3 regions of the Romboutsia hominis genome follow, and region 2 is predicted to be linked to each of the others. Evidence: a T-box and tRNA genes for the amino acid it is inferred to sense, from the RefSeq annotation. Region 2 holds a T-box; the other regions hold tRNA genes.
What was found. The T-box of region 2 lies ahead of asnS (asparagine--tRNA ligase). A T-box ahead of a tRNA ligase gene usually reads a tRNA of that ligase, here a tRNA-Asn.

Region 1 (9,459 bases), 1.1 Mb from region 2:
CTCTTGCGAGCGTACTTCCCAGGCGGAGTACTTAATGCGTTAGCTGCGCCACCGAAGGGGGTAACCTCCGACAGCTAGTACTCATCGTTTACGGCGTGGACTACCAGGGTATCTAATCCTGTTTGCTCCCCACGCTTTCGTGCCTCAGCGTCAGTTACAGTCCAGAGAGCCGCCTTCGCAACTGGTATTCCTCCTAATATCTACGCATTTCACCGCTACACTAGGAATTCTACTCTCCTCTCCTGCACTCAAGTCTTACAGTTTCAAGAGCTTACTACGGTTGAGCCGTAGCCTTTCACTCCTGACTTGAAAGACCGCCTACGCACCCTTTACGCCCAGTAATTCCGGATAACGCTAGCCCCCTACGTATTACCGCGGCTGCTGGCACGTAGTTAGCCGGGGCTTCCTCCTCAAGTACCGTCATTATCTTCCTTGAGGACAGAGCTTTACGACCCGAAGGCCTTCATCGCTCACGCGGCGTTGCTGCATCAGGCTTTCGCCCATTGTGCAATATTCCCCACTGCTGCCTCCCGTAGGAGTTTGGACCGTGTCTCAGTTCCAATGTGGCCGATCACCCTCTCAGGTCGGCTACTGATCGTCGCCTTGGTAAGCCGTTACCTTACCAACTAGCTAATCAGACGCGGGTCCATCCTGTACCGCAAAAGCTTTGATAAGAAAGCCATGCAACTCTCTCATGTTATCTCGTATTAGCATACCTTTCGGTATGTTATCCGTGTGTACAGGGCAGGTTACCCACGCGTTACTCACCCGTCCGCCGCTCTTTACCGAAGTAAATCGCTCGACTTGCATGTGTTAGGCACGCCGCCAGCGTTCATCCTGAGCCAGGATCAAACTCTCAAATAAAAGTTGTTACCTGCTCAGACTATCATTATCTGAATATCTGGCTTGGTTTGTTTTCGATTCTTTTAAGAATCAGTTATATAAATTAACCTACTGTTTAATTTTCAAAGTTCTTAAATCTACATGGTAGCGGTAACAGGAGTCGAACCTGTGACCTTTCGGGTATGAACCGAACGCTCTAGCCAACTAAGCTATACCGCCACGATATGGTGCCCAGAGGCGGAATCGAACCACCGACACGGGGATTTTCAGTCCCCTGCTCTACCGACTGAGCTATCTGGGCGCACCTTGGTGGGCCTAGCTGGACTCGAACCAGCGACCTCACGCTTATCAGGCGTGCGCTCTAACCACCTGAGCTATAGGCCCATTTTTTTGGTCGAGGTGAAGGGACTCGAACCCCCGGCCCCATGGTCCCAAACCATGTGCGCTACCAAACTGCGCTACACCTCGAAATTCTTTATTTTTTATAGAAATTAATTGGCAGGGGTGGAGGGACTCGAACCCCCGGCGCACGGTTTTGGAGACCGACGCTCTACCAACTGAGCTACACCCCTATAAAAAAAATGTGGTGGGCCATCAGGGACTCGAACCCCAGACCTACCGGTTATGAGCCGGGCGCTCTAACCAACTGAGCTAATGGCCCACATTTTTTTGGTCGAGGTGAAGGGACTCGAACCCCCGGCCCCATGGTCCCAAACCATGTGCGCTACCAAACTGCGCTACACCTCGAAAAAAAATAATGGCGGAGAAGGAGGGATTCGAACCCTCGCACCGGTTACCCAGCCTAAACCCTTAGCAGGGGTTCCTCTTGAGCCACTTGAGTACTTCTCCGTTTATTTAGTTAATGGCGGAGAGGGTGGGATTCGAACCCACGGTGCCGTTAAGCATCACTGGTTTTCAAGACCAGCTCCTTAAACCACTCGGACACCTCTCCACATTGGTGACCCATCCGCGACTCGAACGCGGGACACCCTGATTAAAAGTCAGGTGCTCTACCGACTGAGCTAATGGGTCATATTAAATTTGGCAGGGGATGCAGGACTCGAACCTACGCATGTAGCAGTCAAAGTGCTATGCCTTACCGACTTGGCGAATCCCCTATAAAGTGGTGAGCGCACAGGGATTCGAACCCCGGACACACGCCTTAGAAGGGCGTTGCTCTATCCAGCTGAGCTATGCACCCACATTATAGAATAATTTGGAGCGGGTGAAGGGGATCGAACCCTCACAGCCGGCTTGGAAGGCCGGAACTCTACCATTGAGCTACACCCGCATATTTAATTAAGTGGTGGAGGATGGTGGATTCGAACCACCGAAAGCAATGCTAACAGATTTACAGTCTGCCCCCTTTGGCCGCTCGGGAAATCCTCCGTATTCATGGAGCTGGTGATAGGAATCGAACCTACAACCTGCTGATTACAAGTCAGCTGCTCTACCGTTGAGCCACACCAGCATATTGGCGGGAATAACAGGACTCGAACCTGTGACCCATTGATTAACAGTCAATTGCTCTACCAACTGAGCCATATTCCCGCGTATTTAATTAAGTGGCGACCTGGAAGGGACTCGAACCCTCGACCTCCAGCGTGACAGGCTGGCATTCTAACCAGCTGAACTACCAGGCCGCATATTGGTGGGACTAACAGGGCTCGAACCTGTGACCCCCTGCTTGTAAGGCAGGTGCTCTCCCAGCTGAGCTATAGTCCCGGGATATTGGTGACCCATAGGGGAATCGAACCCCTGTTACCGCCGTGAAAGGGCGGTGTCTTGACCGCTTGACCAATGGGCCTCAACGTAGCTATGTCTTACTCTCCCAGGAGGTCGCCCTCCAAGTACCATCAGCGCTAAAGAGCTTAACTTCTGTGTTCGGTATGGGAACAGGTGTATCCTCTTTGCTATAATAACTACATTGTGTTTTCGTTCTTATCAGAACAAGTATTATAATATCATTTTTATGATATTTTGTCAACACTTTTTTCAAAGTTTTTTAATTAATACTCTGAAAACTGTATATCATTTAATGCTTTATCATTTTATTTTGGTCAAGTCCTCGACCTATTAGTATCGATAAGCTAAATACATTACTGCACTTACACCTTCGACCTATCAACCAGGTAGTCTTCCTGGGGTCTTACCCTTACGGTGGGAAATCTTATCTTGAAGTTGGCTTCGCGCTTAGATGCTTTCAGCGCTTATCCATTCCGTACATAGCTACCCAGCCATGCCCTTGGCAGAACAACTGGTACACCAGAGGTACGTCCATCCCGGTCCTCTCGTACTAAGGACAGGTCTCCTCAAATTTCCTACGCCTGCGACGGATAGGGACCGAACTGTCTCACGACGTTCTGAACCCAGCTCGCGTACCACTTTAATGGGCGAACAGCCCAACCCTTGGGACCTACTACAGCCCCAGGATGTGATGAGCCGACATCGAGGTGCCAAACCTCCCCGTCGATGTGGACTCTTGGGGGAGATAAGCCTGTTATCCCCAGGGTAGCTTTTATCCGTTGAGCGATGGCCCTTCCATGCGGAACCACCGGATCACTAAGTCCGACTTTCGTCCTTGCTCGACCTGTATGTCTTGCAATCAAGCTTCCTTTTGCCTTTACACTCTTCGCACGATTTCCGACCGTGCTGAGGAAACCTTTGAGCGCCTCCGTTACTTTTTGGGAGGCGACCGCCCCAGTCAAACTGCCCACCTGACGGTGTCCCAAGACCTGATTCAAGGCCTCTGGTTAGGATCCCAGTACTACAAGGGTGGTATCCCAAGGGTGACTCCACACAGACTGGCGTCCATGCTTCATAGTCTCCCACCTATCCTGTACATGTAGTACCAAGACCCAACGTCAAGCTACAGTAAAGCTCCATGGGGTCTTTCCGTCCTGTCGCAGGTACCCGGCATCTTCACCGGGATTACAATTTCACCGAGTCTATTGTTGAGACAGTGCCCAAATCGTTACGCCTTTCGTGCGGGTCGGAACTTACCCGACAAGGAATTTCGCTACCTTAGGACCGTTATAGTTACGGCCGCCGTTTACTGGGGCTTAAGTTCACTGCTTCGGATTACTCCTAACAGATCCCCTTAACCTTCCAGCACCGGGCAGGCGTCAGCTCCTATACATCGTCTTGCGACTTAGCAGAAACCTGTGTTTTTGGTAAACAGTCGCTTGGGCCTATTCTCTGCGGCCATCCAAAGGATGGCACCCCTTATCCCTAAGTTACGGGGTCATTTTGCCGAGTTCCTTAACAATAGTTCTCTCGCTGGCCTTAGGATACTCTCCTCACCCACCTGTGTCGGTTTACGGTACGGGCACCTTTAACCTCGGTAGAGACTTTTCTCGACAGTGTGAAATCAGCTACTTCGCCCAAAAGGGCTCCCCATCGTACCCTAGCATTATCAAGACGGATTTGCCTATCTTGACTGCCTCAGTACTTAGCCACACATAACCAACAGTGTGGTTAGCTTATCCTACTGTGTCATCCCATTCCTCAAACGGTTATTGGTGGTACAGGAATATCAACCTGTTGTCCATCACCTACGCCTTTCGGCCTCGGCTTAGGTCCCGACTAACCCAGGGCGGACGAACCTTCCCCTGGAAACCTTGGGTTTACGGCCCATGGGATTCTCACCCACGTCTCGCTACTCATGCCAACATTCTCACTCGTATACTGTCCACATGTCCTTACGGTCATGCTTCAGCCTGCATACGAAGCTCCCCTACCCATCATAAATGATGCCGTAGCTTCGGTAGTACGTTTTAGCCCCGGAAATTTTCGGCGCAGGATCACTCGACCAGTGAGCTATTACGCACTCTTTAAATGAGTGGCTGCTTCTAAGCCAACATCCTGGTTGTCTGTGCAATCCCACATCCTTTACCACTTAACGTACATTTAGGGACCTTAGCTGACGATCTGGGCTGTTGCCCTCTTGACTATGAATCTTATCACCCACAGTCTGACTCCTGAGCAAAAGAAGACGGCATTCGGAGTTTGATAGTCTTCGGTAAGTGCAATACCCCCTAGGACATTCAGTGCTCTACCTCCGTTTCTCTAAGCTCAAGGCTAGCCCTAAAGCTATTTCGGGGAGAACCAGCTATCTCCGGGCTCGATTGGAATTTCACCGCTATCCACAAGTCATCCCCGAGCTTTTCAACGCTCGTGGGTTCGGTCCTCCACGAAATTTTACTTTCGCTTCAACCTGCTCATGGATAGGTCGCCCGGTTTCGGGTCTACGTCAAGTAACTTAAATCGCCCATTTAAGACTCGCTTTCGCTACGGCTCCACACCTTAAGTGCTTAACCTTGCTACTTAACGTAACTCGTTGGCCCGTTCTACAAAAAGTACGCGGTCACACAAGTAATGTGCTCCCACAGCTTGTAAGTGCAGGGTTTCAGGTTCTATTTCACTCCCCTCCCGGGGTTCTTTTCACCTTTCCCTCACGGTACTATGCGCTATCGGTCACTAGGTAGTATTTAGGCTTGGAGGATGGTCCCTCCTGCTTCCCACAGGGTTTCACGTGTCCCGTGGTACTCTGGATCATATCTATCGAATTATCGTTTCAACTACGTGGCTGTTACACTTTATAGCGGAGCTTTCCAACTCTCTTCATCTACGATGACCTCGACCTTGATGATATGTCCGCAACCCCAACAAAGAAAACTTTGTTGGTTTGGCCTGTTCCGCGTTCGCTCGCCGCTACTTACGGAATCGATTTTTCTTTCTCTTCCTCCAGGTACTTAGATGTTTCAGTTCCCCGGGTTCCCCTCGCTAAGCTATGTATTCACTTAACGATACTTAGACATTACTCTAAGTGAGTTTCCTCATTCGGAAATCTTCGGATCAAAGTTTACGTGCAACTCCCCGAAGCTTATCGCAGCTTATCACGTCCTTCATCGGCTCCTAGTGCCAAGGCATCCGCCCTGCACCCTTAATAACTTGACCAGTTATTAAAGTTATTTTAAAGACTTTTCTTGTCTATTTATAAAAAATGATGTCATATCACTAAATGTTATACAGTTTTCAAAGTACTAATGGTGGAGATGAGGAGGATCGAACTCCTGACCCCTTGCGTGCAAGGCAAGTGCTCTCCCAGCTGAGCTACACCCCCATGTCATTTTTCAACATAAACATTTTATTATATTTGTCGAATTTTGTCAAGAGATTTTTTATAAAAACTCTCAAAATTAAACAGTAGGTAATTCTCCTTAGAAAGGAGGTGATCCAGCCGCACCTTCCGATACGGCTACCTTGTTACGACTTCACCCCAGTTATTGATTTCACCTTCGACGGACACTTCCAAAAGGTTAGCTATCCGGCTTCGGGCGCCCCCAACTTCCGTGGTGTGACGGGCGGTGTGTACAAGACCCGGGAACGCATTCACCGCAGCATTCTGATCTGCGATTACTAGTAACTCCAGCTTCATGTAGGCGAGTTTCAGCCTACAATCCGAACTGAGAATGGCTTTAAGGGATTAGCTCCACCTCACGGTTTGGCTGCCCTCTGTACCACCCATTGTAGCACGTGTGTAGCCCTAAGCATAAGGGGCATGATGATTTGACGTCATCCCCACCTTCCTCCAGGTTATCCCTGGCAGTCCCTCTAGAGTGCCCAACTTAATGATGGCAACTAAAGGCAAGGGTTGCGCTCGTTGCGGGACTTAACCCAACATCTCACGACACGAGCTGACGACAACCATGCACCACCTGTCACTTCTGTCCCCGAAGGGAAAGATGCGATTAGGCATCGGTCAAAAGGATGTCAAGCTTAGGTAAGGTTCTTCGCGTTGCTTCGAATTAAACCACATGCTCCGCTACTTGTGCGGGTCCCCGTCAATTCCTTTGAGTTTCACTCTTGCGAGCGTACTTCCCAGGCGGAGTACTTAATGCGTTAGCTGCGCCACCGAAGGGGGTAACCTCCGACAGCTAGTACTCATCGTTTACGGCGTGGACTACCAGGGTATCTAATCCTGTTTGCTCCCCACGCTTTCGTGCCTCAGCGTCAGTTACAGTCCAGAGAGCCGCCTTCGCAACTGGTATTCCTCCTAATATCTACGCATTTCACCGCTACACTAGGAATTCTACTCTCCTCTCCTGCACTCAAGTCTTACAGTTTCAAGAGCTTACTACGGTTGAGCCGTAGCCTTTCACTCCTGACTTGAAAGACCGCCTACGCACCCTTTACGCCCAGTAATTCCGGATAACGCTAGCCCCCTACGTATTACCGCGGCTGCTGGCACGTAGTTAGCCGGGGCTTCCTCCTCAAGTACCGTCATTATCTTCCTTGAGGACAGAGCTTTACGACCCGAAGGCCTTCATCGCTCACGCGGCGTTGCTGCATCAGGCTTTCGCCCATTGTGCAATATTCCCCACTGCTGCCTCCCGTAGGAGTTTGGACCGTGTCTCAGTTCCAATGTGGCCGATCACCCTCTCAGGTCGGCTACTGATCGTCGCCTTGGTAAGCCATTACCTTACCAACTAGCTAATCAGACGCGGGTCCATCCTGTACCGCAAAAGCTTTGATGTTTTTACCATGCGATAAAAACATATTATCTCGTATTAGCATACCTTTCGGTATGTTATCCGTGTGTACAGGGCAGGTTACCCACGCGTTACTCACCCGTCCGCCGCTCTTTACCGAAGTAAATCGCTCGACTTGCATGTGTTAGGCACGCCGCCAGCGTTCATCCTGAGCCAGGATCAAACTCTCAAATAAAAGTTGTTACCTGCTCAGACTATCATTATCTGAATATCTGGCTTGGTTTGTTTTCGATTCTTTTAAGAATCAGTTATTATAAATTAACCTACTGTTTAATTTTCAAAGTTCTTATTTACACTTTATTTTGTGTTTTTCGTTTTGCCTTTTTCTTAAGGACAAGTAATACTATACCACCTTATTTTTATAACGTCAACACTTTTTCAAAACTTTTTTTAATTTTATTTTGCTATCTTAGTTTCATATATATTTACTTGTTCTCTAGCTTTAGTAATTTCAACACTTCTAGCTTTTTTATTTTTACTTAAATCTAAAATTTTTATTACATCTTTGCAAAAATAAATCATAATTTCTCCAACTAATAAACTAACACATATTAAACATATCCAATTCATAACCCCAAACATACTATTTCCCCCTAAACTTAATTTTATGTATTTTTCTATATTTTTATTAAGCTTTCCTTTATAAAAATTAATCTATATATCTTCATTTTTTATTTTTTTAATATCCTTTCTCCCATTGGGATACTATATTCTTCACTATTTTGTATATTTTTTTAATGATTCTTGCTAAAAATTATATTTTATTATTTAATCTTTTATCAATTTTTTGCATAGTAAATAAGATTTTTAACGCTTAAAATACATTACTTCTAGTTGTAAGCGCTATATTATATTTAAACCTTAATTATCATTAAATCAAAATAAAAACCCTATAAAATAGCTTTTAAAAGCTATTTTATAGGGTTTTTATTCATAATCTATTCTTCGTCTGCTTTGTTGCTTGTAGAGTTATCTATTGGTTTCATTGTTGGGAATAAAATTACGTCTCTTATAGATGGAGAATTTGTTAATAACATCATAACTCTATCTATACCTATTCCTAATCCACCAGTTGGAGGAAGACCTACTTCTAGAGCATTTACGAAATCTTCATCCATATCACAAGCTTCGTCATCTCCTAATTCTTTCTTTCTTAATTGGTCCATAAATCTTTCTTTTTGATCTATTGGATCATTTAACTCAGAGAATGCGTTAGCTAATTCCCACTTATTTGCGAATGCTTCGAATCTATCTGTTTTTCTTGGATCTTCTACATTTCTCTTAGCAAGTGGAGATACTTCAACTGGATGGTGAGTTATAAATGTAGGTTGGATTAACTTATCTTCTCCAAATTCTTCGAACATTGCATTTATAACTTCTCCTCTTCTCATTCCAGGAGTTATTTCTATTCCTTTTTCTTTAGCAACTGCTAAAGCCTCTTCATCTGTGTCTATTTTTGAGAAATCTACACCAGTATATTCTTTAACACAGTCTTCCATAGTCATTCTTCTCCATGGAGGAGTGAAGTCTATTTCAGTTCCTTGATAATTTACCTTCATGCTTCCTGTAGCAGCTTCAGCCATATAAGCTATAACATTTTCAGTTATATCCATCATATCTGTGTAATCTGCATAAGCTTGGTATAATTCTATAGCAGTATACTCTGGGTTATGCTTTATAGACATACCTTCATTTCTAAACATTCTACCCATTTCGTATACTTTATCAAATCCACCAACTATAAGTCTCTTTAAGTATAATTCGTTGGCAATTCTCATGTACATAGGTATATCTAGTGTATTGTGATGAGTTATGAAAGGTCTAGCATTAGCCCCACCAGCTATAGTATTTAATATTGGTGTTTCAACTTCTAAGAATCCTCTTTCATCTAGGAAAGATCTTAAAGCTTTTAATGCTTTAGTTCTAGTTAAGAAAGCATCTTTAACTTCTGGGTTAACTATTAAGTCAACATATCTTTGTCTATATCTTAAATCTTGGTCTTTTAATCCATGATATTTTTCTGGTAATATTTGAAGTGATTTAGATAATAAAACAACTTCAT
Region 2 (9,459 bases):
TAAACTATTAAAAGTTACAAAACTTGATTTTCTTATAGGTGATTGGATTTTAAAACCAGCCATATCCGTTACTTTATCTGCTACTATAGTAAAATATATTTTTGATGTTACAAATATAAAGACTCTAATTATACCACAAGTATTGTTAGTTATTTTGTTTTATTTTATATTTTTAATATTGTTTAAATCTATAAGAAAAAATGATGTTATGTGGTTTATAAATGCTTTTAGAAAGGATATAAATCCTACTAAAATTAGTGACGTAGGTTTTTATAAATTTTACAATAATATGTAAAAATAAAAATACTATAGGATTCCTATAGTATTTTTTGTTTAATTTATCTCTTTTAAGAATTTAATTATACTCTTAGCAGTTTTGTTAATTTGCTCTTTTTCACTTATTAATGCTTCATTATCTCCATTTTGAAGTCCATAATCTCCAAAATAGGAATGATTAGCACCTTCTATTTCTACATAAGTAGTATTGTTAGGTAAATCTTTTTTAGAATCTATTAGTGATTCAAAGTTTACTACACCATCCTTACTTCCCCATATAGACACTACGTCTTTTGTCATATTTTTTAACTTATCAGTCATAGGATATGATGAAAGTAATACAACTCCATCTACTAAGTTGTTTTCAGCTGCAAAGCTTGAAGCAACCACTCCCCCTAAAGAATGTCCTCCTACTACCCAATGTGTTATATTTTTATATTCCTTCATTACTTTACTAGCTTCATTTTCTCCCAGAAAAGCTATATTAAGTGGCATTTTTAATATAACTACTTCATACCCAGCCTCTGCTATCTCTTTGCATATTGGTGCATAAGCTTCTGGATTTATTTTAGCTCCTGGATAAAATATAAACCCTTTAGTTACATCCTTATTTTTTGGAGTAAACACTATATTTTTATCTATTTTAACTTCTACATTCTTATCACTTATTAACGCTTCTTTTGCCAATGTTCCTGGTTCATATGTATTTCCTATCCATATAAAAAATCCTAAAAATGATATGCCTAATATTATAGCGATTGTTATAAGTATTTTTCTTTTGATATTTTTTCTTCTTAATTCTTTTTCCTTTTGTTCAGTATGCTTATTTATCTGATCTATTATTAGTGGTCTTTCTAATTCCATAGTTATGCTAAAAGTATCGTCTGATATTCTTTCTTTTCTGTCTTTTCCCATATGCTCCCTCCATAACTCAAAATACTATTATAGTTTATCATATATAAAGTATATTTTCATTAAATTAAGTAACTATTTTTTATTAAATTATCCAGTAAAATCTTTTATCCACTCTTTTATAGACCTATCCATTTCTATTGAAAATTCTGAACTAATTTTATTTTTGTATATTAATTCGCCAAAGTTTTTAGCATTTTTGGGGTTATTTTTTATCATTTTTTCTTCTTTATATTTATACATTTTATTTAAATCATCTTCATTTAATCTTTGGTATTTTTCTTCAAAAACAACATATTCTTTTTCAAATCTATCTCTATAAATCTTTTTAAAATTATCAGGATAATAGCCTAGTGTTATCATACAAGCTGGGAATGTATAGCTTGGTAAATCTAATATTTCTTTATGCTTTTCATAATTTTCCATAATATCTCCTATATAGCAACTTCCTATACCTAGGCTTTCAGCCGCTAAAACTGCATTTTGACATGCTATTATAGCATCATTTACTCCTAACATAAAATCATTTATTCCAGGTGATTTTATATCTTTAACATCACATATATTAAAATAGTCAAACCATTTTCTCATATCTGCTAAAAATAATAATATTACTTGTGCATTTTTTATAAATAGCTGATTATCACAAGTTTTACTTAATAATTCTTTAGTATTTTTATTTGTTATCTTTATAATAGAATACATCATCATATTTCCTGCTGTTGGCGCTTTTATTGCACTATTTATTATTAAATCTAAATGTTCTTTCTCTATCATTTTATCCTTGTATCTTCTTAATGACACTCTTTTATTTATAGTATTTATTACTTCATTCATAATATCCCCTCCCTATATAATTATATATCTATATGCAATTTATATTAATAAAAAATAAGCACCACGTAAAATTTACGTGATGCTTATTTTTTAATTTATTTTATTTCCACAACATGTACAATATATGGAATCTATATCTATATTCATATTACATATTTCACAAGTTATATATTCTTTTTCTTCTAGCTTAAGTTCTACTTTTTTGCCACATTCTGCACAGAATTTAGCACCTTTACTTATTGTGTTTCCACATTCACATATACTCTCTTCCATAGATTTATTTAAAGCTTCTATTATTTTCATATTTTCATATATTATTTTATCTATTTTTACTATCTCATTACTTATCTCATCAAAATCAGTATCTACGATTTCATTTTTTCTTATTTTATCATAAATTAATATCCCCATATCTAAAAATAGCCTTGATTTTAATTCTTGATTTTCATTTATAATCTTATTTATACTATTTTTTTCTTTTATTAAGTCTACTTTATTTTTACTCTTTTCTATTTTATCTTTAATCTTTGATACTTCACCTTCTATTTTCTCTTGTATATTTTCCATATTTATCCTCCAACTATACTTATTCAAAGTTATAAAGTTTATATCCTATAAAGGCTAATATATAGCTATATATAAATGAACTTATAATTGTAATTATAATAGGTAGTCCAAATGTAATAACATTATGATTATTTACATTTGTAGTTAACATTCCCATACCAACATCAATTTTACTTAACATAGATATTAATGCCATAACAAAAGAATACATTATACTAAATATAAGTAATACATTTTTATCATTATTTTTAAAATGTTTCTTTAAATTACATCCAGCTATTAATATTATAAGACTTACTAATATAAATACTATTATAAATATAAGCTTAGTATCAAAAAATAAATTAGAATTTAATATATTAAATATAGATATTGTATAATCACCTATAACCATAGGAATTAAATTTGCAAATCCCCACATATAAACAGACAATTGACTTACGACTATTCCTGTGTTTATATATTTCATATATTCAGATATACCAAACTCGTATAAATATGTACTATCGGATATAGTAAGTATACCAACAATTATAAATACTAATATGTAACCTATCATAAATATATTTATAACTTTTTTAAATATATTTATATATATGTTTTCTTTGCCTATTCTTTTTTTATATCCTATAGTAAATGTAGATAAAAATCCTATTAAAAAACTATTTATAAATATACTTGTTGTAGCAAACTTTACTTTAAGTAAAGTAGCTATGTTCATCATATCATATGAGTTTAATTCAATTTTTGATATCATACTTATAACTGCCATAAATAAAGCGTAAACTATTCCAACCCCTATAGAATTTATAATAAGTTCATTAGGTGTGTTACTTTTATTTTTCATAAATAATATATTACTTATAACTAAGGATATTATAGGTGCTATTAATAAAGATATTACTCCTAAATGTACGCTTACTTCACCTACACCTATTAAAGATGATGATGTTATATTAATACTACCTAAATTCATACCTAGCATTGTATGAAGTGGACTTATACTAATCCCTAATTTTCCTAAACTTATATCCATCATACCATTAAAAATTACAGATAAAATAAATAAAATCAATATAGATGATACAGAGGTTATAAATATATTAGTGCTACTAGCATAGCTTTTTATATTATTAATATTAAATTTACTTTTTTCTACTATATTAAATAAGTTTTTATCTACTACTTTAAAAAGCTCATTGCCGCATTGTTTACAATAATTACTTCCATATTTACTTTCAGTATGGCACTTAGAACAATTCATTTCATTATTTATTTCTAGTCTATAATAATTTGAAATTTTATTTAAGATTTTCCCATCCTCTTTTGAATAATTACTATATTTTTCTTCTGTATTCATTCTTACCTCCAATACAAGCATTTAACTTATTTATTGCTATACTCATATTATCAAGTATACTATAAAACTCTAGCTAAAAGCTAGAGTTTACAATCCAATTATTCCCTTTTCTAAATTATATAATTTGTTGAATCCTTCCATATGAAGTAGATTACATGCTGTTATACTTCTATGTCCACTTCTACAGTAAACAATAACATTTTTTTCTTTGTATTCTTCTAATTCATCTATCTCAAATAATAAATTATTTAATGGTATATTTATAGAGTTTTCTATATTATTCTCTTCATATTCTTCCCTTGTCCTTATATCAATTAATATAGTATCCTCTTTTTTCATTAATTCTTTTAATTTTTTATTATCTATATTTATATAAGCCATATTATCCTCCTTAAATCTTTAATCTATCTATTTAATACCCTGAATATTTTGTTAAAAACATTGTATTAATTAACTTTTCTAGATTTCATAAGCTTAATATGTCTTATTATAAATGATATTTCCATAGTTATAGCTGCACAACTTATAAGCCTTTGAACTATATCTGTTGTATCAACTGCATAGTTATAAAAATATATAATTAATAAAATATCTATTATCAACATTATATTGTCAAGTATCTTTATCATTTTGCCTCCAATTTTTATTATGATTAATAATTATAACATAAAATATAATCTATTTTTCTATATTTTATTAAATTAGGACTTATACTACTCATATATTATTTAGATAATTTGTTAAATTTTTCTGTATATAAAGTTCGCTTATATTTAGTAACGTGTAGATAATTCGATTTAAAGCCGAATAGTAAAATTAAAAGCTTAGGATATTCCCTAAGCTTTTAATTTTACTATTCAATTGTTATTGCACTTACTGGACATCCTTCACATGCTTCTTGTGCACTTTCTTGTAAATCCTCACTTATTTCTCCTTCTATAGCTACTGCTAATCCATCATTATCCATATCAAATACTTCTGGGCATATTCCTACACATGCTCCACATCCTATACATACGTCTTTATCTACAAATGCTTTCATTTTAAAGCCTCCTATTTAATTTGTTTACATTATGTATATATCCATATTGTGATGGTCTAAACAGATTTTTTTATATAACTAATTTTTTATTTATTTTTTAAATATTATTATAATATAAAAAGCACTAAACATAAGTCTAGTGCTTTAATATATAAATATTAGAATTCAGCATTTTTAGGAGTTCTTGGGAATGGTATTACGTCTCTTATATTAGACATTCCTGTCATGTACATTATTATTCTTTCAAATCCTAGTCCAAATCCTGAGTGAGTAGCTGTTCCGAACTTTCTAAGTTCTAAGTACCACCAGTAATCTTCCTTGTTTAATCCCATTTCTTCTATTCTTTCTAATAGTTTTTCTTCTCTTTCTTCTCTTTGAGAACCTCCAACTATTTCTCCTACTCCTGGAACTAATAAGTCCATTGCTCTAACAGTCTTTCCATCTTCATTCATTCTCATATAGAATGCTTTTATGTCCTTTGGATAATCAGTAACAAATACTGGAGCTTTAAATATTTGTTCTGTTAAATATCTTTCATGTTCTGTTTGAAGATCATCTCCCCAATTAACTGGGTATTCAAATTCATGTCCGCTTTCTTGTAATATTTTAACAGCATCTGTATAAGTAAGTCTCTTAAATTCAGAGTTTACTACGTTGTTTAATCTATCTAATAATCCTTTGTCTATAAAGTTATTGAAGAATTCCATTTCTTCTGGAGCATTTTCCATTACGTAGTTTATTACGTATTTTATCATGTCTTCAGCAAGTTCCATATTGTCTTCTAAGTCTGCAAAACATATTTCAGGTTCTATCATCCAGAATTCTGATGCATGTCTTTGAGTAAATGAGTTTTCAGCTCTAAAAGTTGGTCCAAATGTATAAACATTTCTAAATGCAAGTGCCATTATTTCTGCATTTAATTGACCACTAACTGTTAAGTTAGCTTCTTTCCCAAAGAAGTCTTTAGAATAGTCTATATTTCCTTCTTCATTCTTAGGTATGTTGTTTAAATCCATAGTAGTTATTCTAAACATTTCTCCTGCACCCTCACAGTCACTTCCTGTTATGATTGGAGAATGTGCATACACGAAGTTTCTATCTTGGAAGAACTTATGTATAGCGTATGCTGCTAAACTTCTTACTCTAAATACAGCAGAGAAAGTGTTACTTCTTGGTCTTAAGTGAGCTATTGTTCTTAGATACTCTAATGTATGTCTTTTCTTTTGTAATGGATATGAAGAATCTGATTCTCCTTCTACTACTACTTTAGTAGCATGTATTTCAACTGGTTGCTTAGCACCTTCTGTTGATACTAATTCTCCTTCTACAAGTATTGATGAACTTATTGGTAATTTAGATATTTCTTTGAAATTCTCTAATTTATCTTCTGCTATTACTATTTGCATGTTCTTAAAGAAACTTCCATCATTTAACTCTATAAATCCAAAGTTTTTAGATGCTCTAGATAATCTTATCCATCCAGCTACATTTACAGTTTTACCTACATACTCTTCTTTTTTTCTGTACAAGTCTTTAATTTCTATAAATTCTTTTTGCATTTTGTTTCCTCCATATTTTATTTTTTATATTACTTATTTTATTTATTACTAAAATATTTATTATTTTGTATTAAAAAAGCCCTTCATCCCTATAAAAAGGGACGAAAGGCTGTTGCTCTCGCGGTACCACCCTAATTGCCAAAACTGGCCTCTTAGTAAGCATTGCTTATAGTCTGTAACGGGACTTCCCGTCTAAGTCTACTCTCTTTCAAGATTTCGGTTAGAAACTCCGAGATGTTCTTCAATATAAACTTCGTATTGAGCTTTCACCATCCTCAACTCGCTATGACTACCTTTTATATTTACTCTTCTCTTCACAGTCTATTATTGTTATATTATTTCAACTATTTAAAAAGATTATACCAACTTATATTTTTTTAGTCAATAATTTATTTTCTAAATAATTATCACAAATGTTTAATACTATATTTATTTATCAATAATATTAGCTAGGAGGTGCATTGCTTGAAATATCTATTTATATTTTTATTTATAATAACATTTATATCACCATCAGTTGATAAAGGATATTCTTCTAATATCATACGCTCATCTGTTTATAATTATATAACTTCTCTAGATAGAGCTAAAGATTATTTTGTAGAAAATGTTTCATTTTTTTCAAAGCTATCTAAATTAAGCTATAAAAAAGCATACGATAATGTCATGAAAGATAGAATATTAGTTAAACACTTAGTTTTATCCGGCGAGACTTTAGACGATATAATAAAAATTTATAATTCTGATATTGAGAATATTGAATATTTTAGATTAGTAGCTCTTAATGAAAATCCTGATACCATTTCCAAAGATTATCAAATATCTTATGGTGATTATATACTCGTTCCTAGTGAATAATTTATATTTTATGTAGACCTATTAAAATAGGTCTACTCATCTTAATATTTTAGCTAATTGTATAAATGTATTTTGCAAATCAAGTACTCCATAACCTCTTGTTACATTTGGATATATATATAAATCTTTCTTTCTTGCTCCAAGCATTAAGTAAGTTTTTAAAACTTCTGTAAATAATAAATTTCGTTTAAACGTACTCTGACTTGATACATATTCCATAAGTATAGCTACAACCCCACTTATCATAGAACTACTTACTCCTGTCCCCGTTGATGTTGTATAATTCCCGTTTTTAGATGGAGATATTATATCAACCCCTGGTGCTAATAAATCTGGCTTTATAGGTCTACCTCTTACTGGGCCTTTTGATGATCCTATCCATACACTATCAATCTTATCATCATATGCTCCTATAGTTATTGCATTTGAAACTGCACCAAACAAAGTTATAGTTACAAATGAATTTGGATCTATAAATCTAGTTTCATTAGAGATTAAGTTTTTATTTGGTAAATAAGCATCGTACAATCCATCTATAATAAATTCTGGAAATAACCTTAAAGTCCATACACCTGGCTTAACATTATTCAATTTTATTGTTAATTCTTGAGTCGCTGATTTTATCCAAGGATATAAATATCTCATTTCATAAAATGTATTTTCTATATTAAACTTGCCTCTATATATATAATCATCTGGTGCATATACAACTCTATAGCTTATTTCTCCTGATGGTGATATTATTGCTGCTGCTATTTTATCTGGACCTGCAACACTTAATGTTATATCTAAATTTTTTTGCTCTCCAATTTGAATTGGTATGTCTTGAATATCATTTAAACTACTTACCTGTCCTTGGTAATGTATATCCGTATTTCCTTCATTTCCAGCACCACTAACTACTATTACACCACTTACTGTTAAATAGTTAAAAGTATCTAATAATGTAGTTACTACTACAGACCTTGATCGTTCACCTAAAGTTAAATTAATTATCATATTTTTTTCTTCTTTTTGAGCTATATCTATAGCATATTTTATGCCTGCTAAAAAGTCTGATAAACCATAATTAATTTTTCCTTCTTTATAAGTATCTTTGTATTCTCTTAACTTTATTACTAATAATTCACTATCTACTGCTACCCCTTTGTATTCTCTGTTTAAGTTTCCTCTACCACATGCTATTCCCGAAGCTACTGTCCCAGTTCCAATAGTGTCTTCACTTAGACTTGGGTCATTATTTCTTATATATTCATTTATAATATCTTTCTTAAACTCACTTCCAAATTTTAGCCCTGTTGGTGGAGTTCCAAACTGACTTTCTTGATCCCATATAGATACTATTTTTGTGGTACCGTCTGGGTTTAAAAAATCAGGATGTAGATAATTTATTCCAGAATCTATAATTGTAATTATACATCCTTTTCCTGATGAACTTATATATGGATTTTTATCAACATAGTCAATACCTGATGCTATTTTTACGCTTGTTCCACTTTCTAAATTATCAGTTATATTAATTAATGAACTCATAGGTACTGATGGTATCCAATCTGATATGCTTTTTATACTTTTTAATGTTTCTTCTTCAAAACTTTCATTAACATAAATTGCTGCTATTTGACTATTTAGTATAATATATTCATCTATGTTATATAAATTTAAATCAGCCTCTAAACGTTCTAAATTCTCATAAACAACCACATATGATTTTTCCATATAGATATATTCTCCCTAAAATTACCTTAATTGTTCAAACAATCCTCTTATATCTAACTCTCCATATCCATAGCTATAATTAGGATATCCAACATCTTGATTTCTTCTGGCTCCTGCACTTAGATATGTTCTTATCTTTTGTACAAATGCTTTATTTTCATAATTCCCATTTACTTGTATATATTGAAGAAATAATGCAACTGCTCCTGATGTATAGGCTGATGCTATACCTGTTCCAGTACCTGTTGCATATGTTTTATTTATATATGGACCTATTATATTTACACCCGGGGCTACTATATCTGGTTTTAATACTGATTCTATAGTAG
Region 3 (9,459 bases), 930 kb from region 2:
AACATTCTCACTCGTATACTGTCCACATGTCCTTACGGTCATGCTTCAGCCTGCATACGAAGCTCCCCTACCCATCATAAATGATGCCGTAGCTTCGGTAGTACGTTTTAGCCCCGGAAATTTTCGGCGCAGGATCACTCGACCAGTGAGCTATTACGCACTCTTTAAATGAGTGGCTGCTTCTAAGCCAACATCCTGGTTGTCTGTGCAATCCCACATCCTTTACCACTTAACGTACATTTAGGGACCTTAGCTGACGATCTGGGCTGTTGCCCTCTTGACTATGAATCTTATCACCCACAGTCTGACTCCTGAGCAAAAGAAGACGGCATTCGGAGTTTGATAGTCTTCGGTAAGTGCAATACCCCCTAGGACATTCAGTGCTCTACCTCCGTTTCTCTAAGCTCAAGGCTAGCCCTAAAGCTATTTCGGGGAGAACCAGCTATCTCCGGGCTCGATTGGAATTTCACCGCTATCCACAAGTCATCCCCGAGCTTTTCAACGCTCGTGGGTTCGGTCCTCCACGAAATTTTACTTTCGCTTCAACCTGCTCATGGATAGGTCGCCCGGTTTCGGGTCTACGTCAAGTAACTTAAATCGCCCATTTAAGACTCGCTTTCGCTACGGCTCCACACCTTAAGTGCTTAACCTTGCTACTTAACGTAACTCGTTGGCCCGTTCTACAAAAAGTACGCGGTCACACAAGAAATGTGCTCCCACAGCTTGTAAGTACAGGGTTTCAGGTTCTATTTCACTCCCCTCCCGGGGTTCTTTTCACCTTTCCCTCACGGTACTATGCGCTATCGGTCACTAGGTAGTATTTAGGCTTGGAGGATGGTCCCTCCTGCTTCCCACAGGGTTTCACGTGTCCCGTGGTACTCTGGATCATATCTGAAGTCTTCTCGTTTTGACTACGTGGCTGTTACACTTTATAGCGGAGCTTTCCAACTCTCTTCGTCTACAATAGCCTCTTCGTTGATGATATGTCCGCAACCCCAACAAAGAAAACTTTGTTGGTTTGGCCTGTTCCGCGTTCGCTCGCCGCTACTTACGGAATCGATTTTTCTTTCTCTTCCTCCAGGTACTTAGATGTTTCAGTTCCCCGGGTTCCCCTCGCTAAGCTATGTATTCACTTAACGATACTTAGACATTACTCTAAGTGAGTTTCCTCATTCGGAAATCTTCGGATCAAAGTTTACGTGCAACTCCCCGAAGCTTATCGCAGCTTATCACGTCCTTCATCGGCTCCTAGTGCCAAGGCATCCGCCCTGCACCCTTAATAACTTGACCAGTTATTAAAAAGTTATCGCGAATGAACAAACTTCGTATTCACTCAGTTTATTCCATTGCTTAAAGTTATTTTAAAGACTTTTCTTGTCTATTTATAAAAAATGATGTCATATCACTAAATGTTATACAGTTTTCAAAGTACTAAAGTACGTCGCCAACAAACAAATTTCGTATTCACTCAATTTATTCTGTTGCTTAAAGTACTAATTTTGAGGTTCTAATGAACTCTCAAAATTAAACAGTAGGTAATTCTCCTTAGAAAGGAGGTGATCCAGCCGCACCTTCCGATACGGCTACCTTGTTACGACTTCACCCCAGTTATTGATTTCACCTTCGACGGACGCTTCCAAAAGGTTAGCTATCCGGCTTCGGGCGCCCCCAACTTCCGTGGTGTGACGGGCGGTGTGTACAAGACCCGGGAACGCATTCACCGCAGCATTCTGATCTGCGATTACTAGTAACTCCAGCTTCATGTAGGCGAGTTTCAGCCTACAATCCGAACTGAGAATGGCTTTAAGGGATTAGCTCCACCTCACGGTTTGGCTGCCCTCTGTACCACCCATTGTAGCACGTGTGTAGCCCTAAGCATAAGGGGCATGATGATTTGACGTCATCCCCACCTTCCTCCAGGTTATCCCTGGCAGTCCCTCTAGAGTGCCCAACTTAATGCTGGCAACTAAAGGCAAGGGTTGCGCTCGTTGCGGGACTTAACCCAACATCTCACGACACGAGCTGACGACAACCATGCACCACCTGTCACTTCTGTCCCCGAAAGGAAAGATGCGATTAGGCATCGGTCAAAAGGATGTCAAGCTTAGGTAAGGTTCTTCGCGTTGCTTCGAATTAAACCACATGCTCCGCTACTTGTGCGGGTCCCCGTCAATTCCTTTGAGTTTCACTCTTGCGAGCGTACTTCCCAGGCGGAGTACTTAATGCGTTAGCTGCGCCACCGAAGGGGGTAACCTCCGACAGCTAGTACTCATCGTTTACGGCGTGGACTACCAGGGTATCTAATCCTGTTTGCTCCCCACGCTTTCGTGCCTCAGCGTCAGTTACAGTCCAGAGAGCCGCCTTCGCAACTGGTATTCCTCCTAATATCTACGCATTTCACCGCTACACTAGGAATTCTACTCTCCTCTCCTGCACTCAAGTCTTACAGTTTCAAGAGCTTACTACGGTTGAGCCGTAGCCTTTCACTCCTGACTTGAAAGACCGCCTACGCACCCTTTACGCCCAGTAATTCCGGATAACGCTAGCCCCCTACGTATTACCGCGGCTGCTGGCACGTAGTTAGCCGGGGCTTCCTCCTCAAGTACCGTCATTATCTTCCTTGAGGACAGAGCTTTACGACCCGAAGGCCTTCATCGCTCACGCGGCGTTGCTGCATCAGGCTTTCGCCCATTGTGCAATATTCCCCACTGCTGCCTCCCGTAGGAGTTTGGACCGTGTCTCAGTTCCAATGTGGCCGATCACCCTCTCAGGTCGGCTACTGATCGTCGCCTTGGTAAGCCGTTACCTTACCAACTAGCTAATCAGACGCGGGTCCATCCTGTACCGCCAGAGCTTTGATAAGAAAGCCATGCGACTTTCTCATATTATCTCGTATTAGCATACCTTTCGGTATGTTATCCGTGTGTACAGGGCAGGTTACCCACGCGTTACTCACCCGTCCGCCGCTCTTTACCGAAGTAAATCGCTCGACTTGCATGTGTTAGGCACGCCGCCAGCGTTCATCCTGAGCCAGGATCAAACTCTCAAATAAAAGTTGTTACCTGCTCAGACTATCATTATCTGAATATCTGGCTTGGTTTGTTTTCGATTCTTTTAAGAATCAGTTATATAAATTAACCTACTGTTTAATTTTCAAAGTTCATTTTCATTTTGCCCTTTTCTTAAGGACAAGTAATACTATATCATCTTATTTTTAAATCGTCAATACTTTTTTAAAAAAAATTATTTTTTATTTATAATGTGCTTTTCAACAATTATATTATGTGTAAGATAGAGTATATTTATTCATTATTTTATTATTAACTTAAAAAAAATTAGCTATGCAATTTTATTTAAATTAATACAACTATATGCTTATAAATTTGATAAACTATATATATTTAAATATTATTATTAAGATGAATGAAAATTATATCCAAAGGCATATAATCATCTGCTTATAATTAACCTATTCACAAAAATCTTTTATCTTCTATATTATACTTAATATAAGTTTATTAAGTATAATTAAATTACTTATTATAAAAAAGAAAGGATATTAAGTAATATTAATACCCTTCCTCTTTTATTAATCAACTTGTGATAATAATCTTCTCGCAACATCAGATACTTTTAATTCACCTAGTTCTGCATGTCCTATCGCTATAACTACTTTTATGGCATCATCTGTATTATCCCATTTATAAGCCCTAGCATTCATAACAGCATCTTCTGGCATTATTTCTTCTAGTTCCATAGCTAATTCATCTGCTAATGTTATATATTCATCAAATAAATCTTCACTATCTATTTCTTCTAAATCATAGTCTTCTTTTATTATTTCATTTAAATTGTCTATATCTATACTTATTTGGTAAGCTAATGTATCTTCTCTTTTTGTTCCTTTAGTTAAATCTTTTTCTACTATAAAGTCACTATTTTCTTGTATAGTCTCTTTTAATTCTTCGCTATCTACTATTTCATCCCCAAAAACTACGTACATGATTTAATCATCTCCTTAGAATTATTTTGCTATTGATTCTACTAAAGACTCTTGTAATGTCTTCTTTATTCCTCTTTCCTTAGCAATCTTTATTAAATATCTATATCTTGATTTTTTTGCCTCTAATTCATATATAGCAACATCCACTAACTCTGGATCCGTAACTAGTTGAAAAAAATGTTCTGCTGTTTCAACATCCAACTGAGCTCTTTTTATCTCCTTTATTAGTTTTTGCTTTTCTTTATTTTTATTAATGTTTTTTATTTTAGACATAGTCATCCTCCCTAAATTATATTTTATTAAGAATTTTGACATATTCTAAAATCTATATACCATTATATGTAAATTTAATTCCTTTATCAAGATAATATATATTCTTAGTTTTATTTTTTGCATATAAAAACCTCTAGTGATTTTCACTAGAGGTTACACTGGTGGGATTAACAGGGCTCGAACCTGTGACCCCCTGCTTGTAAGGCAGGTGCTCTCCCAGCTGAGCTATAATCCCGGATATGGTGCGCCCAAAGGGACTCGAACCCCTAACCTTCTGATTCGTAGTCAGACACTCTATCCAGTTGAGCTATAGGCGCAATTTTGGAGGCGACACCCAGATTCGAACTGGGGATCAAGGAGTTGCAGTCCACTGCCTTACCACTTGGCTATGTCGCCGTAATATAAATGGTGACCCATCCGCGACTCGAACGCGGGACACCCTGATTAAAAGTCAGGTGCTCTACCGACTGAGCTAATGGGTCATTTTAAATGGGGTGGATAATGAGATTCGAACTCACGGCCTCCAGAGCCACAATCTGGCGCTCTAACCAACTGAGCTATACCCACCATATCTATATTGGTCGAGGTGAAGGGACTCGAACCCCCGGCCCCATGGTCCCAAACCATGTGCGCTACCAAACTGCGCTACACCTCGGTATTACTGAGTAATTAATGTGGTGGGCCATCAGGGACTCGAACCCCAGACCTACCGGTTATGAGCCGGGCGCTCTAACCAACTGAGCTAATGGCCCACATTAATTAAGTGGTAGCGGTAACAGGAGTCGAACCTGTGACCTTTCGGGTATGAACCGAACGCTCTAGCCAACTAAGCTATACCGCCACGAATTAATGGTGCCCAGAGGCGGAATCGAACCACCGACACGGGGATTTTCAGTCCCCTGCTCTACCGACTGAGCTATCTGGGCATTTGGCGGAGAGGGTGGGATTCGAACCCACGGTGCCGTTAAGCATCACTGGTTTTCAAGACCAGCTCCTTAAACCACTCGGACACCTCTCCGTATTGGTGACCCATCCGCGACTCGAACGCGGGACACCCTGATTAAAAGTCAGGTGCTCTACCGACTGAGCTAATGGGTCATATTTAATTTGGCAGGGGATGCAGGACTCGAACCTACGCATGTAGCAGTCAAAGTGCTATGCCTTACCGACTTGGCGAATCCCCTATGAATGTGGTGAGCGCACAGGGATTCGAACCCCGGACACACGCCTTAGAAGGGCGTTGCTCTATCCAGCTGAGCTATGCACCCACATTATTTATTTGGAGCGGGAAACGAGATTCGAACTCGCGACTTCAACCTTGGCAAGGTTGCGCTCTACCACTGAACTATTCCCGCATAGTTTAGTTTATTAAAAGTGGTGCGGATGAAGGGAGTCGAACCCCCACGCCGTAGGCGCCAGATCCTAAGTCTGGTGCGTCTGCCAATTCCGCCACATCCGCATACTTTTTATGGTGGAGGATGGTGGATTCGAACCACCGAAAGCAATGCTAACAGATTTACAGTCTGCCCCCTTTGGCCGCTCGGGAAATCCTCCGTATTTATGGAGCTGGTGATAGGAATCGAACCTACAACCTGCTGATTACAAGTCAGCTGCTCTACCGTTGAGCCACACCAGCGTATTGGCGGGAATAACAGGACTCGAACCTGTGACCCAATGATTAACAGTCATTTGCTCTACCAACTGAGCCATATTCCCACATAAAAAGTATTTATTAAATTTAACTTGGCGACCTGGAAGGGACTCGAACCCTCGACCTCCAGCGTGACAGGCTGGCATTCTAACCAGCTGAACTACCAGGCCGCGAATGGTGGGACTAACAGGGCTCGAACCTGTGACCCCCTGCTTGTAAGGCAGGTGCTCTCCCAGCTGAGCTATAGTCCCATAAGTTTTTGGAGCGGGTGAAGGGGATCGAACCCTCACAGCCGGCTTGGAAGGCCGGAACTCTACCATTGAGCTACACCCGCATATTAAGTTGGTGACCCATAGGGGAATCGAACCCCTGTTACCGCCGTGAAAGGGCGGTGTCTTGACCGCTTGACCAATGGGCCATATTTATTTGGTTGCGGAGGCAGGACTCGAACCTGCGACCTTCGGGTTATGAGCCCGACGAGCTGCCAACTGCTCCACCCCGCGATATTAAAGTTGGTGCCGAAGACCGGAATCGAACCGGTACGAGAGGTAAGTCCCGCAGGATTTTAAGTCCTGTGCGTCTGCCAGTTCCGCCACTTCGGCATTCAATTTTTTTGAGTGGAGGCGACACCCAGATTCGAACTGGGGATCAAGGAGTTGCAGTCCACTGCCTTACCACTTGGCTATGTCGCCTTATTAAATGGGGTGGATAATGAGATTCGAACTCACGGCCTCCAGAGCCACAATCTGGCGCTCTAACCAGCTGAGCTATACCCACCATATCTATATTGGTCGAGGTGAAGGGACTCGAACCCCCGGCCCCATGGTCCCAAACCATGTGCGCTACCAAACTGCGCTACACCTCGGTATTACTGAGTAATTAATGTGGTGGGCCATCAGGGACTCGAACCCCAGACCTACCGGTTATGAGCCGGGCGCTCTAACCAACTGAGCTAATGGCCCACATTAATTAAGTGGTAGCGGTAACAGGAGTCGAACCTGTGACCTTTCGGGTATGAACCGAACGCTCTAGCCAACTAAGCTATACCGCCACGAATTAATGGTGCCCAGAGGCGGAATCGAACCACCGACACGGGGATTTTCAGTCCCCTGCTCTACCGACTGAGCTATCTGGGCATTTGGCGGAGAGGGTGGGATTCGAACCCACGGTGCCGTTAAGCATCACTGGTTTTCAAGACCAGCTCCTTAAACCACTCGGACACCTCTCCGTATTGGTGACCCATCCGCGACTCGAACGCGGGACACCCTGATTAAAAGTCAGGTGCTCTACCGACTGAGCTAATGGGTCATATTTAATTTGGCAGGGGATGCAGGACTCGAACCTACGCATGTAGCAGTCAAAGTGCTATGCCTTACCGACTTGGCGAATCCCCTATGAATGTGGTGAGCGCACAGGGATTCGAACCCCGGACACACGCCTTAGAAGGGCGTTGCTCTATCCAGCTGAGCTATGCACCCACATTATAGTTTATTAAAAGTGGTGCGGATGAAGGGAGTCGAACCCCCACGCCGTAGGCGCCAGATCCTAAGTCTGGTGCGTCTGCCAATTCCGCCACATCCGCATACTTTTTATGGTGGAGGATGGTGGATTCGAACCACCGAAAGCAATGCTAACAGATTTACAGTCTGCCCCCTTTGGCCGCTCGGGAAATCCTCCGTATTTATGGAGCTGGTGATAGGAATCGAACCTACAACCTGCTGATTACAAGTCAGCTGCTCTACCGTTGAGCCACACCAGCGTATTGGCGGGAATAACAGGACTCGAACCTGTGACCCAATGATTAACAGTCATTTGCTCTACCAACTGAGCCATATTCCCACATAAAAAGTATTTATTAAATTTAACTTGGCGACCTGGAAGGGACTCGAACCCTCGACCTCCAGCGTGACAGGCTGGCATTCTAACCAGCTGAACTACCAGGCCGCGAATGGTGGGACTAACAGGGCTCGAACCTGTGACCCCCTGCTTGTAAGGCAGGTGCTCTCCCAGCTGAGCTATAGTCCCATAAGTTTTTGGAGCGGGTGAAGGGGATCGAACCCTCACAGCCGGCTTGGAAGGCCGGAACTCTACCATTGAGCTACACCCGCATATTAAGTTGGTGACCCATAGGGGAATCGAACCCCTGTTACCGCCGTGAAAGGGCGGTGTCTTGACCGCTTGACCAATGGGCCATATTTATTTGGTTGCGGAGGCAGGACTCGAACCTGCGACCTTCGGGTTATGAGCCCGACGAGCTGCCAACTGCTCCACCCCGCGATATTAAAGTTGGTGCCGAAGACCGGAATCGAACCGGTACGAGAGGTAAGTCCCGCAGGATTTTAAGTCCTGTGCGTCTGCCAGTTCCGCCACTTCGGCATACCACGTGGCTACGTCTTACTCTCCCAGGAGGTCGCCCTCCAAGTACCATCAGCGCTAAAGAGCTTAACTTCTGTGTTCGGTATGGGAACAGGTGTATCCTCTTTGCTATAATAACCACATAATATGTTGTTGTCCTCTCTAGGACAAGTATTATAATATCATTTTTATGATATTTTGTCAACATTTTTTTCAAAGTTTTTTAATTAATACTCTGAAAACTGTATATCATTTAGTTAATGATTTTGGTCAAGTCCTCGACCTATTAGTATCGATAAGCTAAATACATTACTGCACTTACACCTTCGACCTATCAACCAGGTAGTCTTCCTGGGGTCTTACCCTTACGGTGGGAAATCTTATCTTGAAGTTGGCTTCGCGCTTAGATGCTTTCAGCGCTTATCCATTCCGTACATAGCTACCCAGCCATGCCCTTGGCAGAACAACTGGTACACCAGAGGTACGTCCATCCCGGTCCTCTCGTACTAAGGACAGGTCTCCTCAAATTTCCTACGCCTGCGACGGATAGGGACCGAACTGTCTCACGACGTTCTGAACCCAGCTCGCGTACCACTTTAATGGGCGAACAGCCCAACCCTTGGGACCTACTACAGCCCCAGGATGTGATGAGCCGACATCGAGGTGCCAAACCTCCCCGTCGATGTGGACTCTTGGGGGAGATAAGCCTGTTATCCCCAGGGTAGCTTTTATCCGTTGAGCGATGGCCCTTCCATGCGGAACCACCGGATCACTAAGTCCGACTTTCGTCCTTGCTCGACCTGTATGTCTTGCAATCAAGCTTCCTTTTGCCTTTACACTCTTCGCACGATTTCCGACCGTGCTGAGGAAACCTTTGAGCGCCTCCGTTACTTTTTGGGAGGCGACCGCCCCAGTCAAACTGCCCACCTGACGGTGTCCCAAGACCTGATTCAAGGCCTCTGGTTAGGATCCCAGTACTACAAGGGTGGTATCCCAAGGATGACTCCACACAGACTGGCGTCCATGCTTCATAGTCTCCCACCTATCCTGTACATGTAGTACCAAGACCCAACGTCAAGCTACAGTAAAGCTCCATGGGGTCTTTCCGTCCTGTCGCAGGTACCCGGCATCTTCACCGGGATTACAATTTCACCGAGTCTATTGTTGAGACAGTGCC

Region 1: it encodes a tRNA-Asn, which carries the amino acid that the T-box ahead of asnS (asparagine--tRNA ligase) is inferred to sense. The anticodon was not compared.
Region 3: it encodes a tRNA-Asn, which carries the amino acid that the T-box ahead of asnS (asparagine--tRNA ligase) is inferred to sense. The anticodon was not compared.

What each region holds. Positions count from the first base shown of each region.
Region 1 covers NZ_LN650648.1:2,810,573-2,820,031, forward strand. Annotated here, with positions in the region: rRNA gene FRIFI_RS13580 (16S ribosomal RNA) at 1-864, opposite strand, end outside; tRNA gene FRIFI_RS13585 (tRNA-Met) at 986-1,062, opposite strand; tRNA gene FRIFI_RS13590 (tRNA-Phe) at 1,069-1,144, opposite strand; tRNA gene FRIFI_RS13595 (tRNA-Ile) at 1,151-1,227, opposite strand; tRNA gene FRIFI_RS13600 (tRNA-Pro) at 1,235-1,311, opposite strand; tRNA gene FRIFI_RS13605 (tRNA-Trp) at 1,340-1,415, opposite strand; tRNA gene FRIFI_RS13610 (tRNA-Ile) at 1,428-1,504, opposite strand; tRNA gene FRIFI_RS13615 (tRNA-Pro) at 1,514-1,590, opposite strand; tRNA gene FRIFI_RS13620 (tRNA-Ser) at 1,602-1,692, opposite strand; tRNA gene FRIFI_RS13625 (tRNA-Ser) at 1,707-1,795, opposite strand; tRNA gene FRIFI_RS13630 (tRNA-Lys) at 1,800-1,875, opposite strand; tRNA gene FRIFI_RS13635 (tRNA-Gln) at 1,886-1,961, opposite strand; tRNA gene FRIFI_RS13640 (tRNA-Arg) at 1,968-2,044, opposite strand; tRNA gene FRIFI_RS13645 (tRNA-Gly) at 2,061-2,134, opposite strand; tRNA gene FRIFI_RS13650 (tRNA-Tyr) at 2,148-2,232, opposite strand; tRNA gene FRIFI_RS13655 (tRNA-Thr) at 2,240-2,314, opposite strand; tRNA gene FRIFI_RS13660 (tRNA-Asn) at 2,319-2,394, opposite strand; tRNA gene FRIFI_RS13665 (tRNA-Asp) at 2,410-2,486, opposite strand; tRNA gene FRIFI_RS13670 (tRNA-Val) at 2,493-2,568, opposite strand; tRNA gene FRIFI_RS13675 (tRNA-Glu) at 2,576-2,650, opposite strand; rRNA gene rrf (5S ribosomal RNA) at 2,654-2,770, opposite strand; rRNA gene FRIFI_RS13685 (23S ribosomal RNA) at 2,900-5,802, opposite strand; tRNA gene FRIFI_RS13690 (tRNA-Ala) at 5,893-5,968, opposite strand; rRNA gene FRIFI_RS13695 (16S ribosomal RNA) at 6,070-7,572, opposite strand; gene FRIFI_RS13700 (hypothetical protein) at 7,794-7,979, opposite strand; gene lysS (lysine--tRNA ligase) at 8,336-9,459, opposite strand, start outside.
Region 2 covers NZ_LN650648.1:836,039-845,497, reverse strand. Annotated here, with positions in the region: gene FRIFI_RS03970 (oligosaccharide flippase family protein) at 1-295, shown strand, start outside; gene FRIFI_RS03965 (alpha/beta hydrolase) at 334-1,191, opposite strand; gene FRIFI_RS03960 (nitroreductase family protein) at 1,279-2,025, opposite strand; gene FRIFI_RS03955 (zinc ribbon domain-containing protein) at 2,116-2,592, opposite strand; gene FRIFI_RS03950 (hypothetical protein) at 2,612-3,952, opposite strand; gene FRIFI_RS03945 (rhodanese-like domain-containing protein) at 4,040-4,333, opposite strand; gene FRIFI_RS03940 (hypothetical protein) at 4,399-4,581, opposite strand; gene FRIFI_RS03935 (ferredoxin) at 4,806-4,994, opposite strand; gene asnS (asparagine--tRNA ligase) at 5,153-6,553, opposite strand; T-box leader at 6,648-6,880, opposite strand; gene FRIFI_RS03925 (hypothetical protein) at 7,019-7,411, shown strand; gene cspC (bile acid germinant receptor pseudoprotease CspC) at 7,448-9,130, opposite strand; gene FRIFI_RS03915 (S8 family peptidase) at 9,152-9,459, opposite strand, start outside.
Region 3 covers NZ_LN650648.1:2,946,330-2,955,788, reverse strand. Annotated here, with positions in the region: rRNA gene FRIFI_RS14575 (23S ribosomal RNA) at 1-1,290, opposite strand, end outside; rRNA gene FRIFI_RS14570 (16S ribosomal RNA) at 1,550-3,052, opposite strand; gene FRIFI_RS14565 (hypothetical protein) at 3,590-4,003, opposite strand; gene FRIFI_RS14560 (DUF2508 family protein) at 4,025-4,276, opposite strand; tRNA gene FRIFI_RS14555 (tRNA-Val) at 4,436-4,511, opposite strand; tRNA gene FRIFI_RS14550 (tRNA-Arg) at 4,517-4,593, opposite strand; tRNA gene FRIFI_RS14545 (tRNA-Cys) at 4,599-4,672, opposite strand; tRNA gene FRIFI_RS14540 (tRNA-Lys) at 4,683-4,758, opposite strand; tRNA gene FRIFI_RS14535 (tRNA-His) at 4,767-4,843, opposite strand; tRNA gene FRIFI_RS14530 (tRNA-Pro) at 4,855-4,931, opposite strand; tRNA gene FRIFI_RS14525 (tRNA-Ile) at 4,952-5,028, opposite strand; tRNA gene FRIFI_RS14520 (tRNA-Met) at 5,041-5,117, opposite strand; tRNA gene FRIFI_RS14515 (tRNA-Phe) at 5,127-5,202, opposite strand; tRNA gene FRIFI_RS14510 (tRNA-Ser) at 5,206-5,294, opposite strand; tRNA gene FRIFI_RS14505 (tRNA-Lys) at 5,299-5,374, opposite strand; tRNA gene FRIFI_RS14500 (tRNA-Gln) at 5,385-5,460, opposite strand; tRNA gene FRIFI_RS14495 (tRNA-Arg) at 5,468-5,544, opposite strand; tRNA gene FRIFI_RS14490 (tRNA-Gly) at 5,557-5,631, opposite strand; tRNA gene FRIFI_RS14485 (tRNA-Leu) at 5,652-5,735, opposite strand; tRNA gene FRIFI_RS14480 (tRNA-Tyr) at 5,746-5,830, opposite strand; tRNA gene FRIFI_RS14475 (tRNA-Thr) at 5,838-5,912, opposite strand; tRNA gene FRIFI_RS14470 (tRNA-Asn) at 5,917-5,992, opposite strand; tRNA gene FRIFI_RS14465 (tRNA-Asp) at 6,021-6,097, opposite strand; tRNA gene FRIFI_RS14460 (tRNA-Val) at 6,103-6,178, opposite strand; tRNA gene FRIFI_RS14455 (tRNA-Gly) at 6,188-6,261, opposite strand; tRNA gene FRIFI_RS14450 (tRNA-Glu) at 6,271-6,345, opposite strand; tRNA gene FRIFI_RS14445 (tRNA-Met) at 6,355-6,430, opposite strand; tRNA gene FRIFI_RS14440 (tRNA-Leu) at 6,441-6,529, opposite strand; tRNA gene FRIFI_RS14435 (tRNA-Cys) at 6,546-6,619, opposite strand; tRNA gene FRIFI_RS14430 (tRNA-His) at 6,628-6,704, opposite strand; tRNA gene FRIFI_RS14425 (tRNA-Pro) at 6,716-6,792, opposite strand; tRNA gene FRIFI_RS14420 (tRNA-Ile) at 6,813-6,889, opposite strand; tRNA gene FRIFI_RS14415 (tRNA-Met) at 6,902-6,978, opposite strand; tRNA gene FRIFI_RS14410 (tRNA-Phe) at 6,988-7,063, opposite strand; tRNA gene FRIFI_RS14405 (tRNA-Ser) at 7,067-7,155, opposite strand; tRNA gene FRIFI_RS14400 (tRNA-Lys) at 7,160-7,235, opposite strand; tRNA gene FRIFI_RS14395 (tRNA-Gln) at 7,246-7,321, opposite strand; tRNA gene FRIFI_RS14390 (tRNA-Arg) at 7,329-7,405, opposite strand; tRNA gene FRIFI_RS14385 (tRNA-Leu) at 7,426-7,509, opposite strand; tRNA gene FRIFI_RS14380 (tRNA-Tyr) at 7,520-7,604, opposite strand; tRNA gene FRIFI_RS14375 (tRNA-Thr) at 7,612-7,686, opposite strand; tRNA gene FRIFI_RS14370 (tRNA-Asn) at 7,691-7,766, opposite strand; tRNA gene FRIFI_RS14365 (tRNA-Asp) at 7,795-7,871, opposite strand; tRNA gene FRIFI_RS14360 (tRNA-Val) at 7,877-7,952, opposite strand; tRNA gene FRIFI_RS14355 (tRNA-Gly) at 7,962-8,035, opposite strand; tRNA gene FRIFI_RS14350 (tRNA-Glu) at 8,045-8,119, opposite strand; tRNA gene FRIFI_RS14345 (tRNA-Met) at 8,129-8,204, opposite strand; tRNA gene FRIFI_RS14340 (tRNA-Leu) at 8,215-8,303, opposite strand; rRNA gene rrf (5S ribosomal RNA) at 8,309-8,425, opposite strand; rRNA gene FRIFI_RS14330 (23S ribosomal RNA) at 8,549-9,459, opposite strand, start outside.